DNA from 3 places in the Rahnella sp. CJA17(1/100) genome. Region 3 is predicted to be linked to each of the others. Evidence: riboswitches for the same ligand, from Rfam matches in the RefSeq annotation. Region 3 holds a riboswitch; each other region holds the start of a gene.
The links. Region 3 has a riboswitch for thiamine pyrophosphate ahead of thiC (phosphomethylpyrimidine synthase ThiC). Riboswitches for the same ligand answer to the same signal wherever they lie in the genome.

Region 1 (3,277 bases), on a different contig from region 3:
CCTCATCCCGTTTGCAACAACAGTTCATCCGCTTATGGCAAAGCTGTCACGGTGAAGAAACTGAAACGACATTACAGGCACTGTCAGAAGTCCTGAACTGTTCACGCAGACACATGCGCTCGTTGCTCAGCACCATGCAAGAACAGGGCTGGCTGACGTGGGATGCAGAGGCCGGACGCGGCAAACGATCCACGCTGAAATTTCTTTATACCGGGCTGGCACTCCAGCAACAGCGCGCTGAAGAGCTGCTGGAACAGGACAGCATTGATCAGCTGGTACAACTGGTCGGCGACAAAACCCTGGTGCGCCAGATGCTGCTCTCCCAGCTCGGTCGCAGCTTTCGTCAGGGCAAACATATTCTGCGCGTACTGTATTATCGCCCGCTGATGAATCTGCTGCCCGGCACCATGTTGCGCCGTTCCGAAACCCACATTGCCAGACAAATCTTTAGCGGCCTGACACGCATAAATGAGGAAAACGGGGAAGCAGAAGGCGATTTAGCCCATCACTGGCAGGAAGTTTCGCCGCTGCACTGGCGGTTTTATCTGCGCCCCGCCATTCATTTTCATCATGGTCGCGAACTCGAGATGGCAGATATTATCGCCACGTTTATTCGCCTGAAATCACATCCGCTGTTCAGCAACCTGAAATCAGTCATGACGCCCACGGCAAATGTCATAGATATCCACCTGAATGAACCCGACCGCTGGCTGCCGTGGTTGTTTGGCAATATCCACGCGATGATCCTGCCGCAGGAATGGCAGTCACTGCCTGATTTTGCCCGCCATCCGGTCGGCACCGGCCCTTACGCCGTGGTGCGTAATCTGAAAACACAGCTGCGCATCCGCGCCTTTGACGATTATTTTGGCTTCCGGGCACTGATCGACGAGGTGAATATCTGGGTATTACCGGAACTGAGTGAAGAGCTGGTGCATTCCGGCGTACAGCTTCAGGCTGATGAATCAGGCAAAAGCGAGCTGGAAAGTCGCCTTGAAGAAGGCTGCTATTTCTTGTTATTTGACCAGCGTTCGCCGGTCGGACAATCTGAAGAAACACGCCAGTGGTTGTGCGATTTACTCAATCCCATCGCCTTACTGAATAATGCCGAACCGATTTACCAGCGCTACTGGTCTCCGGCGTATGGCCTGCTGCCGCGATGGCATCACAAAGCGCCCCGGCCACGTCCGCCCAAACCGCAAAACCTGACGCAGGTAACGCTGACATTTTACGGCGAGCATTCCGAACATCAGGCGATCTGCAACGCCCTGCGCCCGTTGCTGGCGGAAGAAGGTATCGAACTGATTATTCAGATAGTGGATTACGCAGTCTGGCACCGCGGCGATGCCAAAAGTGATCTGTGGCTCGGCAGTGCCAACTTCACCCTGCCGCTGGAGTTTTCACTGTTCGCGCATTTCTACGAATTGCCGCTGGCAAAGCATTGCTTTAGCGAAGAGATGAACGACGATGCCGCCCTGTGGCACGCCGGGAATTTATCGATGGCGAAATGGAGCCAGAAACAGACGGTCAGCCATCAGATCCATCCCCTGTTCCATCACTGGCTGGTGCTACAGGGGCAACGCAGTATGCGCGGCGTGCGTATGAACACCCTCGGCTGGTTCGACTTTAAATCCGCCTGGTTTGCCCCACCGGACAGTTAATCGGACTATCGCATCGCGCCGTTAATCACTAGAATGACATCCGTTCTCAACGGGGTGCCAGCACTTGTGAAAGCAAGTTTAAATATGGCTGAGACCTGATACCCGTCGAACCTGATCCGGTTAACCCCGGCGGAGGGATTTGAGACTGCGCGATGCTTACTCAAAATCCTTTGCCCTTTCATTTTTTTGGAGCGCAAAGTTGAAAAAATTACTGTCCTGCCTGCTGTTACTTTCTGCACCTACATTTGCGGCAAAACCTGTTCTGACGGTTTATACCTACGATTCTTTCTCTGCTGACTGGGGCCCCGGTCCCGCCATTAAAAAAGCCTTTGAAGCCCAATGCGGCTGCGAACTGAAATACGTGGCGCTGGAAGATGGCGTGTCTTTGCTCAACCGTCTGCGGATGGAAGGTAAAAACAGCAAAGCCGACATCGTGCTGGGGCTGGATAACAACCTGTTGCAGGCCGCTGAACAAACCGGTTTATTCGCCAAAGCACCGAAAACCAACGCCAGACTGACGGTGCCGGGCGGCTGGAATGACAGCACTTTCGTGCCTTACGATTACGGTTATTTCGCCTTCGTCTACGACAAAAATAAACTGAAGAATCCGCCAAAAAGCCTCGATGAACTGATCAACAGCGACCAGAAATGGAAAGTCATTTATGAGGATCCACGCACCAGTACACCGGGTCTGGGCCTGATGCTGTGGATGCAAAAAGTCTACGGCGATAAAGCGCCGCAAGCGTGGGAAAAACTGGCGAAGAAAACTGTCACCGTCACTAAAGGCTGGAGCGAGGCTTACGGTTTATTCCTCAAAGGTGAAAGCGACCTGGTGCTGAGCTACACCACCTCTCCGGCATACCATATTGTCGAAGAGAAGAAAGATAACTACGCCGCAGCCGATTTTACCGAAGGGCATTACATGCAGGTCGAAGTGGCGGGCCAGCTGGCAAACAGCAAGCAACCGAAACTGGCTGAACAGTTTATGAAGTTCGTCACCACGGAAGATTTCCAGAAAGTGATCCCGACCGGCAACTGGATGTATCCGGTGGTGGATACGCCGCTGCCTGACGCGTTTAAACAGCTGACGGTTCCGGCCAAATCTCTGCAATACAGCGCACAGGATGTCGCTACTCATCGTTCACAATGGATCCAGGCATGGCAGAACGCCGTCAGCCATTGATCCCCCGCTGGCTGTTGCCGGGCGTCATCGCATCACTGGCTATGTTGCTGGTGGCCGTACTGGCTTTAGGCTCTCTGTGGCGTCATGCGCCACAGATGAACGGCACCTCGCTCTGGCAGGATCCTTATCTCTGGCATGTGATCCGCTTTACTTTCTGGCAGGCGCTGCTTTCAGCGCTTTGCTCGGTGCTGCCCGCGATTTTGCTGGCACGCACCTTGTTCCGCCGCCGTTTCCCCGGCCGTCAGCTGTTATTACGTTTATGTGCGATGACGCTGGTCTTGCCGGTTTTGGTGGCGGTGTTTGGCATTCTCAGTGTTTACGGAAGACAGGGCTGGCTGGCGCAAATTTGCGGCTGGCTGGGCATGGATTACCGTTTCTCGCCTTACGGTTTACAGGGCATTTTGCTGGCGCACGTGTTTTTCAATCTGCCGCTGGC
Region 2 (3,277 bases), on a different contig from region 3:
CAGTGAGTCGGCCTGCATCAGCGCCTGCTGTAAATAGGCTTTGGCTTCGCGTACCGTATCGGCCCAGTTGTGATGACGCGGACGTAACGCGGCCAGCGCGGCCGACAGCGTGCAACCGGTGCCATGAGTATGTCGGGTATTCACACGCGGCGCAGTAAACCGCTCGCGGGAACCGGTCACAAACAACCAGTCAGGGCTTTCCTCATCACTCAGATGTCCCCCTTTCATCAGCACGGCACCACATCCCATCGCCAGTAAGGCTTCTCCCTGCTCACGCATTTCGGTTTCATTCGCCGCCACCGCACATTCCAGTAACGCCGCCGCTTCGGGCAGATTTGGCGTAATAAGGGAAGCCTGCGGGATCAGCAAACGACGCACGGCATCCACGGCCTCCGGCAGCAGTAACGGATCGCCACTTTTCGCCAGCATCACGGTATCCAGCACCACAAACGGCGGCTGATAATGTCTGAGTCGCTCCGCAACCGCCTCCACAATCTGACTATTCGCCAGCATGCCGATTTTCGCACTGTCGATCCGCACATCGCTCAGTACGGAATCGAGCTGTGCTGAAACGAAATCTGGCTCAATGTTATAGACCGACTGCACACCACGGGTGTTCTGCGCCACCAGCGCGGTGATCACACTGGTGCCGTACGCACCCAGCGCCGAGAAGGTTTTCAAATCCGCCTGGATCCCCGCCCCGCCACTCGGATCTGTACCTGCAATCGTCAGTGCATTAATACGTTTCATTGCATTTCCTCGCCATTCAGCCATTCCTCGCCCATTAAATACAGATTATCGAGGTATTCAGGCGTGAAACTGCCCGGCCCCTTCACGACCGCACAGGCGCGCTCGCCGGCACAGGACATCACCCGGCAGGCGGCGGCCACGTTATCCAGGCGATCACCCGGCAAAGCCACAAAGGCCGCCACCACCGCAGATAATGCGCATCCGGTACCCACCATGCGGGTCATCATCGGATGTCCGCCAGCCACCGCCCAACTGCGCATCCCGTCGGTGACGTAATCAGTTTCCCCCGTCACGGCCACTACCGCACCGGTCTCCCGCGCCAGTTGCTGTGCGGCAGGTAAGGCAGAAAGGGAATCATCACCGCTGTCCACGCCGCGCCCGGACGCACTGAGGCCGCTGAGAGCCAGGATTTCCGAGGCATTACCGCGGATTGCGGCAGGTTTAAGTATGATGATTTCACGACAGAATTCTGTACGCCAGCTCAGGCCACCGACGGCAACCGGATCCAGCACCCAGGGCTTTCCGGCCTGACTGGCTGCGTGAATAGCCGCCCGCATCGCATCGGCATGGGGATGTGTCAGCGTGCCGACGTTCACCAATAAGGCATCGGCAATGGCGCCAAATTGCGCCGCTTCGGCGGGATCAACCACCATCGCCGGAGATGCACCCAGCGCCAGCAGGACATTGGCGGTAAAAGATTGCACCACATCGTTGGTCAGGCAGTGAACCAGCGGCGCTGAAAGGCGGAGTTGTTTCAGAGAAGTGGCGGCTAAGGCGCCGGGCAAAAAGGTAGGTCGGGTATTCATAAATCTCCCCACCGGCACTCAGGAAGGCGGTATCAGGAGAGATACCTGACTTCCCTACGCTGGCATAATCCAGATCAGGTAATACGGGTAAAATCTCAGCCCTGCTTTGCAGCGGGCACCCCGAGTCAAGGGAACATTATTGGCGGCGAAGGTCAGAAGATCAATCAGGAAATGCGTTAAAAAAACCGATCAGCCAACGTAATTGAACTCACTCCGCTTCACTGGCAGTATCAGGAAACAGACATGAACAACACACGTTGATGAAAAATTTCCTCAGGAGTTTTACTTGTCCTCATCACTTATTGTCCGTCCTTATGAAGAAGCAGACCGCCCGTTTTTACGCACGTTGTATCTGGCCTCACGCAAGCATACCTGGACATGGCTGGAAGACGATTTTCAGCTGGAAGATTTTGACCACGCAGTGATCGGCGAGACGATTCTGGTGGCAGAACGTGACGGACATTTACTGGGATTCGCCTCAATTTTCACTCAGGAAAATTTCCTGCATAACCTGTTTGTTGATCCGCAATATCAGGGAACCGGTGCAGGTTCAGCATTGCTTCAGGCTGCGGAAGAAGCGTTTACCCGTCAGGGATCGCTGAAATGCTTAGTAAAGAGTAAAAAATCAGTTGCTTTTTATCTGTCAAAAGGCTGGAACATCATCTCTACGGGGGACAGTCCAAAAGGTGAATACTATTTGTTTCATTCATCAAAAAAATAATTAAGGAAGAAATGATTACCTCACAGAACTGTATTTTCGCGATCCTGATGAATATCAATTTTTCTTTGTCGTTAAGAGGTTAAATTCCGCAGCGGTGCTATACATACTTGGTCTTCCTTAAAATATTTCGAGGGTACGAATGAAAACAATAAAACTGATGCAGATCGCCGCAGTGACTGGCGCACTGTTCCTGGCCGGTTGTACCAGCCACATTACCAAGACGGAAAAATACTCAGGTTTTTTAGGCGATTATTCCGGCCTTAAGGAAGTGAAAACGGCTGGAGGAAATCCGGTTCTGCGCTGGATCGATCCTTCGTTTAAGAAAGAAAATTATTCTTACATCAAATACGAACCGATTAAATTCTACCCGGAACCGCAGCCTACGGCGCAGATCGACAAATCCACCTTGCAGGGGGTGCTGGATTACGCCAACAGCCGCATGAAACCTGCACTGGCAGAGCGCCTGCCACTGACAGATCACGCAGGGCCGCGCACATTGATTTTCAAAGGCGCGATCACCGGTGTGAACACGTCGGCAGAAGGTTTGCAGTTCTATGAAGTCGTCCCGGTCGCGCTGGTTATTGCCGGTACTCAAACCGCGACAGGCCACCGCACGCGTGATACTGAAGTGTATTTCGAAGGTGAGCTGATCGACGCCAGTACTGGCAAACCGGTGATCAAAGTCGTGCGTAAAGGATTCGGTAAACAAGTTTCTAATGATAAGCAGAAAGTTACCGCCAACGATTTAAAAGTTGTGGTAGATAGCCTGGCGAATGATACCAAGCTGTTCAACGAATAAGCTCCGGTTTTTCGCACCGTCAGACACAGGCAGTCGTAAGGCTGCCTTTTTTCAGACTGAATCAGCGATAAACTCACGCAGCCACTGATGTGCAGGATCACGATGAGCGCGCTCGTGCCAGACCATGTACATCTCGAACCCCGGGACATCCAGCGGCGGTGTAGTAACCTGCAAAGCAGGATTTCCACGTACCAGACGTTC
Region 3 (3,277 bases):
TCACTTCACGTGCCACAGTTTCTTCCAGGGTTTCTCCGACTTCCACGAAACCCGCCAGAACCGTGTGAATACCATTACGATGACGGACATGCTGCGCAAGCAAAATCTCATCCCCCTTACGGATAGCCACAATGATGCAGGGCGCAATCTGCGGATAATAGCGTTCGCGACAGTGCCCGCAGAGTGCAGCCCACTCGGTTTTGCTGACGTGCATTTCATGTCCGCAGTAACCGCAAAACTTGTGAGAACGGTAAAACTCTGACAACTGCACGCCACGCCCGACCAACTGGAATAATCCGCGATCCTGATCCAGCAACTGACGGGCGGAAACCATATGGTTTGGCATCGTCTGACGAACCAGCCAGACAGGTTCACCCTGCCATTCGCCGATCTGCCGCGCTGTTTTACCGGTCAGAGAAAATTGTTCGGCGCTGCCAAACGGCAGTTCACCCTCAGGCAGCCATAGCTTGCCTTCCTGGCTGATGATCCACCAACCGTTGTGTTGCTCAGTAATCTGTAATTCCATAATTGTTGTTGCATAACCTCGTCGGGACTGACAATCTGAGTAAGATATTTACATATTAGTAACTTTTGGTTACTTTTTTTGTCGCTCACGGAGTCAACCATGCTAAATCGTCTGGAAAGACTGACCCAACGCGTTGGTGGCAGTAATGAGTTAGTGGATCAATGGCTGCACGCACGCAAAGAACTGCTGGTTTCGTACTGCACTTTCGTCGGTCTGAAACCCAATAAAGAAAAACATACACCTTTGAATGAAAAGGCGCTGGACAGTTTTTGCCATCATCTGGTCGACTATCTTTCTGCCGGGCATTTTCATCTCTATCCACGCATCATTGAAGAAGTCGATGGCGCAGGCAGCCCGAAAAAAGTACAGGCGGCAAAAATCTACCCTGCTCTGGAGCTGAATACTGAAGCTATCATGGCTTTCCATGACAGTTACACAGAAACTGATATTAACGATGACAATGCTTTCGCGTTTCACTATGCATTATCGGATATCGGTGAGGCATTAGATGCCCGTTTTCAACTGGAAGATCAATTAATTATCATGGCTTTTGAGCCTGCCCCGGAGAGTGTGCCACCTTCGGAAAACGAACCTGATCTCGCCAGACCGGCTTAACACGTTGCCACAATAAAACCCTGCTCAGGGTTATGGTTTTACTTGTAGTTTAAAAAAACGCCTCCTATATTGAGGCTTCTTGTCGGAGTGCCTAGCGCATAATTTTCTGTTGAGAATTACGCCAGGCTGAGACCGTTAATTCGGGATCCGCGGAACCTGATCGGGTTAGTACCCGCGAAGGGAACAAGAGTAATGTTATGCGTTCAGCGCAATCAGGCATCTGCCTGCATAAGGCCGCCCGTGCTGCACCGCCCATTTTTACTCCTGCCGTAAACCTCCTGACAAGCAATTTTCCATCACGTTTTTTTGCGAGGAATTTGCTATGTCGAGTACCCAAAAACCCGTTATTTCTGAAAAGAAACCGTCAAATCGCCGTGAACAACGCGCGCAGGCACAGTCGTTTATCGACAGCTTGCAGGGCGAAGCTTTCCCCAACTCCCGGCGTATTTATCTTGAAGCTGACCGCGAAGATATCCGCGTGCCGATGCGTGAAATCCAGCTCAGCCCGACGCTGGTCGGCGGCGGCAAAGACAATCCGCAGTTCGAAGAAAACGAAGCAATTCCTGTTTACGACACCGCCGGACCTTACGGTGATCCGGCGGCAGTTATCGACGTGCATACTGGTCTGGGAAAATTACGCGCCCGCTGGATAAACGAGCGTGCGGACACGCAGGAACTTTCACAGGTCAGTTCCGGTTTTACTCAGCAGCGGCTGGCGGACGACGGGCTGGACCACCTCCGCTTCGAACACCTGCCGCACCCGCGCAAAGCCATTGCGGGTAAAAATGTCACGCAACTGCATTACGCCCGCAAAGGCATCATCACACCTGAGATGGAATTTATCGCCATTCGCGAAAATATGGGGCGTGAACGGATCCGCGGCGAGGTTCTGCGCCAGCAACATCCCGGCGAAAGCTTTGGCGCGCATCTGCCCGCCAGTATCACTGCAGAGTTTGTGCGACAGGAAGTGGCAGCCGGGCGCGCAATTATTCCCGCCAACATTAACCACCCTGAATCAGAGCCGATGATCATCGGGCGTAATTTCCTGGTGAAAGTGAACGCTAATATCGGCAACTCGGCGGTGACATCTTCCATCGAAGAAGAAGTGGAGAAACTGGTGTGGTCGACACGCTGGGGCGCGGACACCGTAATGGATCTCTCCACCGGACGTTATATACATGAAACCCGTGAATGGATCCTGCGTAACAGTCCGGTACCGATCGGCACCGTGCCGATTTATCAGGCCCTGGAAAAAGTGAACGGTGTGGCCGAGGATCTGAACTGGGAAATATTCCGCGATACATTGCTTGAACAGGCCGAGCAAGGCGTCGATTACTTCACCATTCACGCCGGTGTGTTGCTGCGTTATGTGCCGATGACCGCCAAACGCCTGACCGGGATCGTGTCGCGCGGCGGTTCGATCATGGCGAAATGGTGTCTGTCACATCATCGCGAAAGCTTCCTGTTTGAGCATTTCCGCGAGATCTGTGAAATCTGCGCCGCCTATGATGTCTCGCTTTCATTGGGCGACGGCCTGCGTCCGGGTTCGATTCAGGATGCCAATGACGAAGCACAATTCGCCGAATTACGCACGCTGGGCGAACTGACCAAAATTGCCTGGGAATACGATGTTCAGGTGATGATCGAAGGTCCGGGACATGTGCCAATGCAGATGATCCGCCGCAACATGACCGAAGAACTCGAGCATTGTCACGAAGCCCCGTTCTATACCCTCGGTCCGCTGACTACCGATATCGCGCCAGGTTACGATCACTTTACGTCCGGTATTGGCGCCGCGATGATTGGCTGGTTTGGCTGCGCCATGCTCTGTTATGTCACGCCGAAAGAGCATCTGGGCCTGCCGAACAAAGAAGACGTTAAGCAGGGTTTGATTACCTACAAAATCGCAGCACATGCTGCCGATTTAGCTAAAGGCCATCCCGGTGCCCAAATCCGCGATAACGCCATGTCAAAAGCGCGTTTCGAATTCCGCTGGGAAGATCAGTTTAATCTGGCTCTCGATCCGGCAACGGCACGCGCCTACCACGATGAAACGCTGCCGCAGGAATCCGGCAAAGTTGCACACTTCTGCTCGATGTGTGGCCCGAAATTCTGCTCGATGAAAATCACTCAGGA

Region 1: another riboswitch for thiamine pyrophosphate. It lies ahead of thiB (thiamine ABC transporter substrate binding subunit); the one in region 3 lies ahead of thiC (phosphomethylpyrimidine synthase ThiC).
Region 2: another riboswitch for thiamine pyrophosphate. It lies ahead of thiM (hydroxyethylthiazole kinase); the one in region 3 lies ahead of thiC (phosphomethylpyrimidine synthase ThiC).

What each region holds. Positions count from the first base shown of each region.
Region 1 covers NZ_CAWOJA010000055.1:205,678-208,954, forward strand. The annotation lists gene sgrR (HTH-type transcriptional regulator SgrR) at 1-1,658, shown strand, start outside; TPP riboswitch at 1,699-1,814, shown strand; gene thiB (thiamine ABC transporter substrate binding subunit) at 1,858-2,841, shown strand; gene thiP (thiamine/thiamine pyrophosphate ABC transporter permease ThiP) at 2,817-3,277, shown strand, end outside.
Region 2 covers NZ_CAWOJA010000022.1:172,406-175,682, reverse strand. The annotation lists gene thiD (bifunctional hydroxymethylpyrimidine kinase/phosphomethylpyrimidine kinase) at 1-750, opposite strand, end outside; gene thiM (hydroxyethylthiazole kinase) at 747-1,556, opposite strand; TPP riboswitch at 1,591-1,689, opposite strand; gene AACU55_RS12265 (GNAT family N-acetyltransferase) at 1,843-2,277, shown strand; gene AACU55_RS12260 (DUF3313 domain-containing protein) at 2,417-3,076, shown strand; gene AACU55_RS12255 (LysR family transcriptional regulator) at 3,128-3,277, opposite strand, start outside.
Region 3 covers NZ_CAWOJA010000025.1:16,523-19,799, reverse strand. The annotation lists gene nudC (NAD(+) diphosphatase) at 1-526, opposite strand, end outside; gene AACU55_RS14215 (Rsd/AlgQ family anti-sigma factor) at 626-1,141, shown strand; TPP riboswitch at 1,215-1,341, shown strand; gene thiC (phosphomethylpyrimidine synthase ThiC) at 1,464-3,277, shown strand, end outside.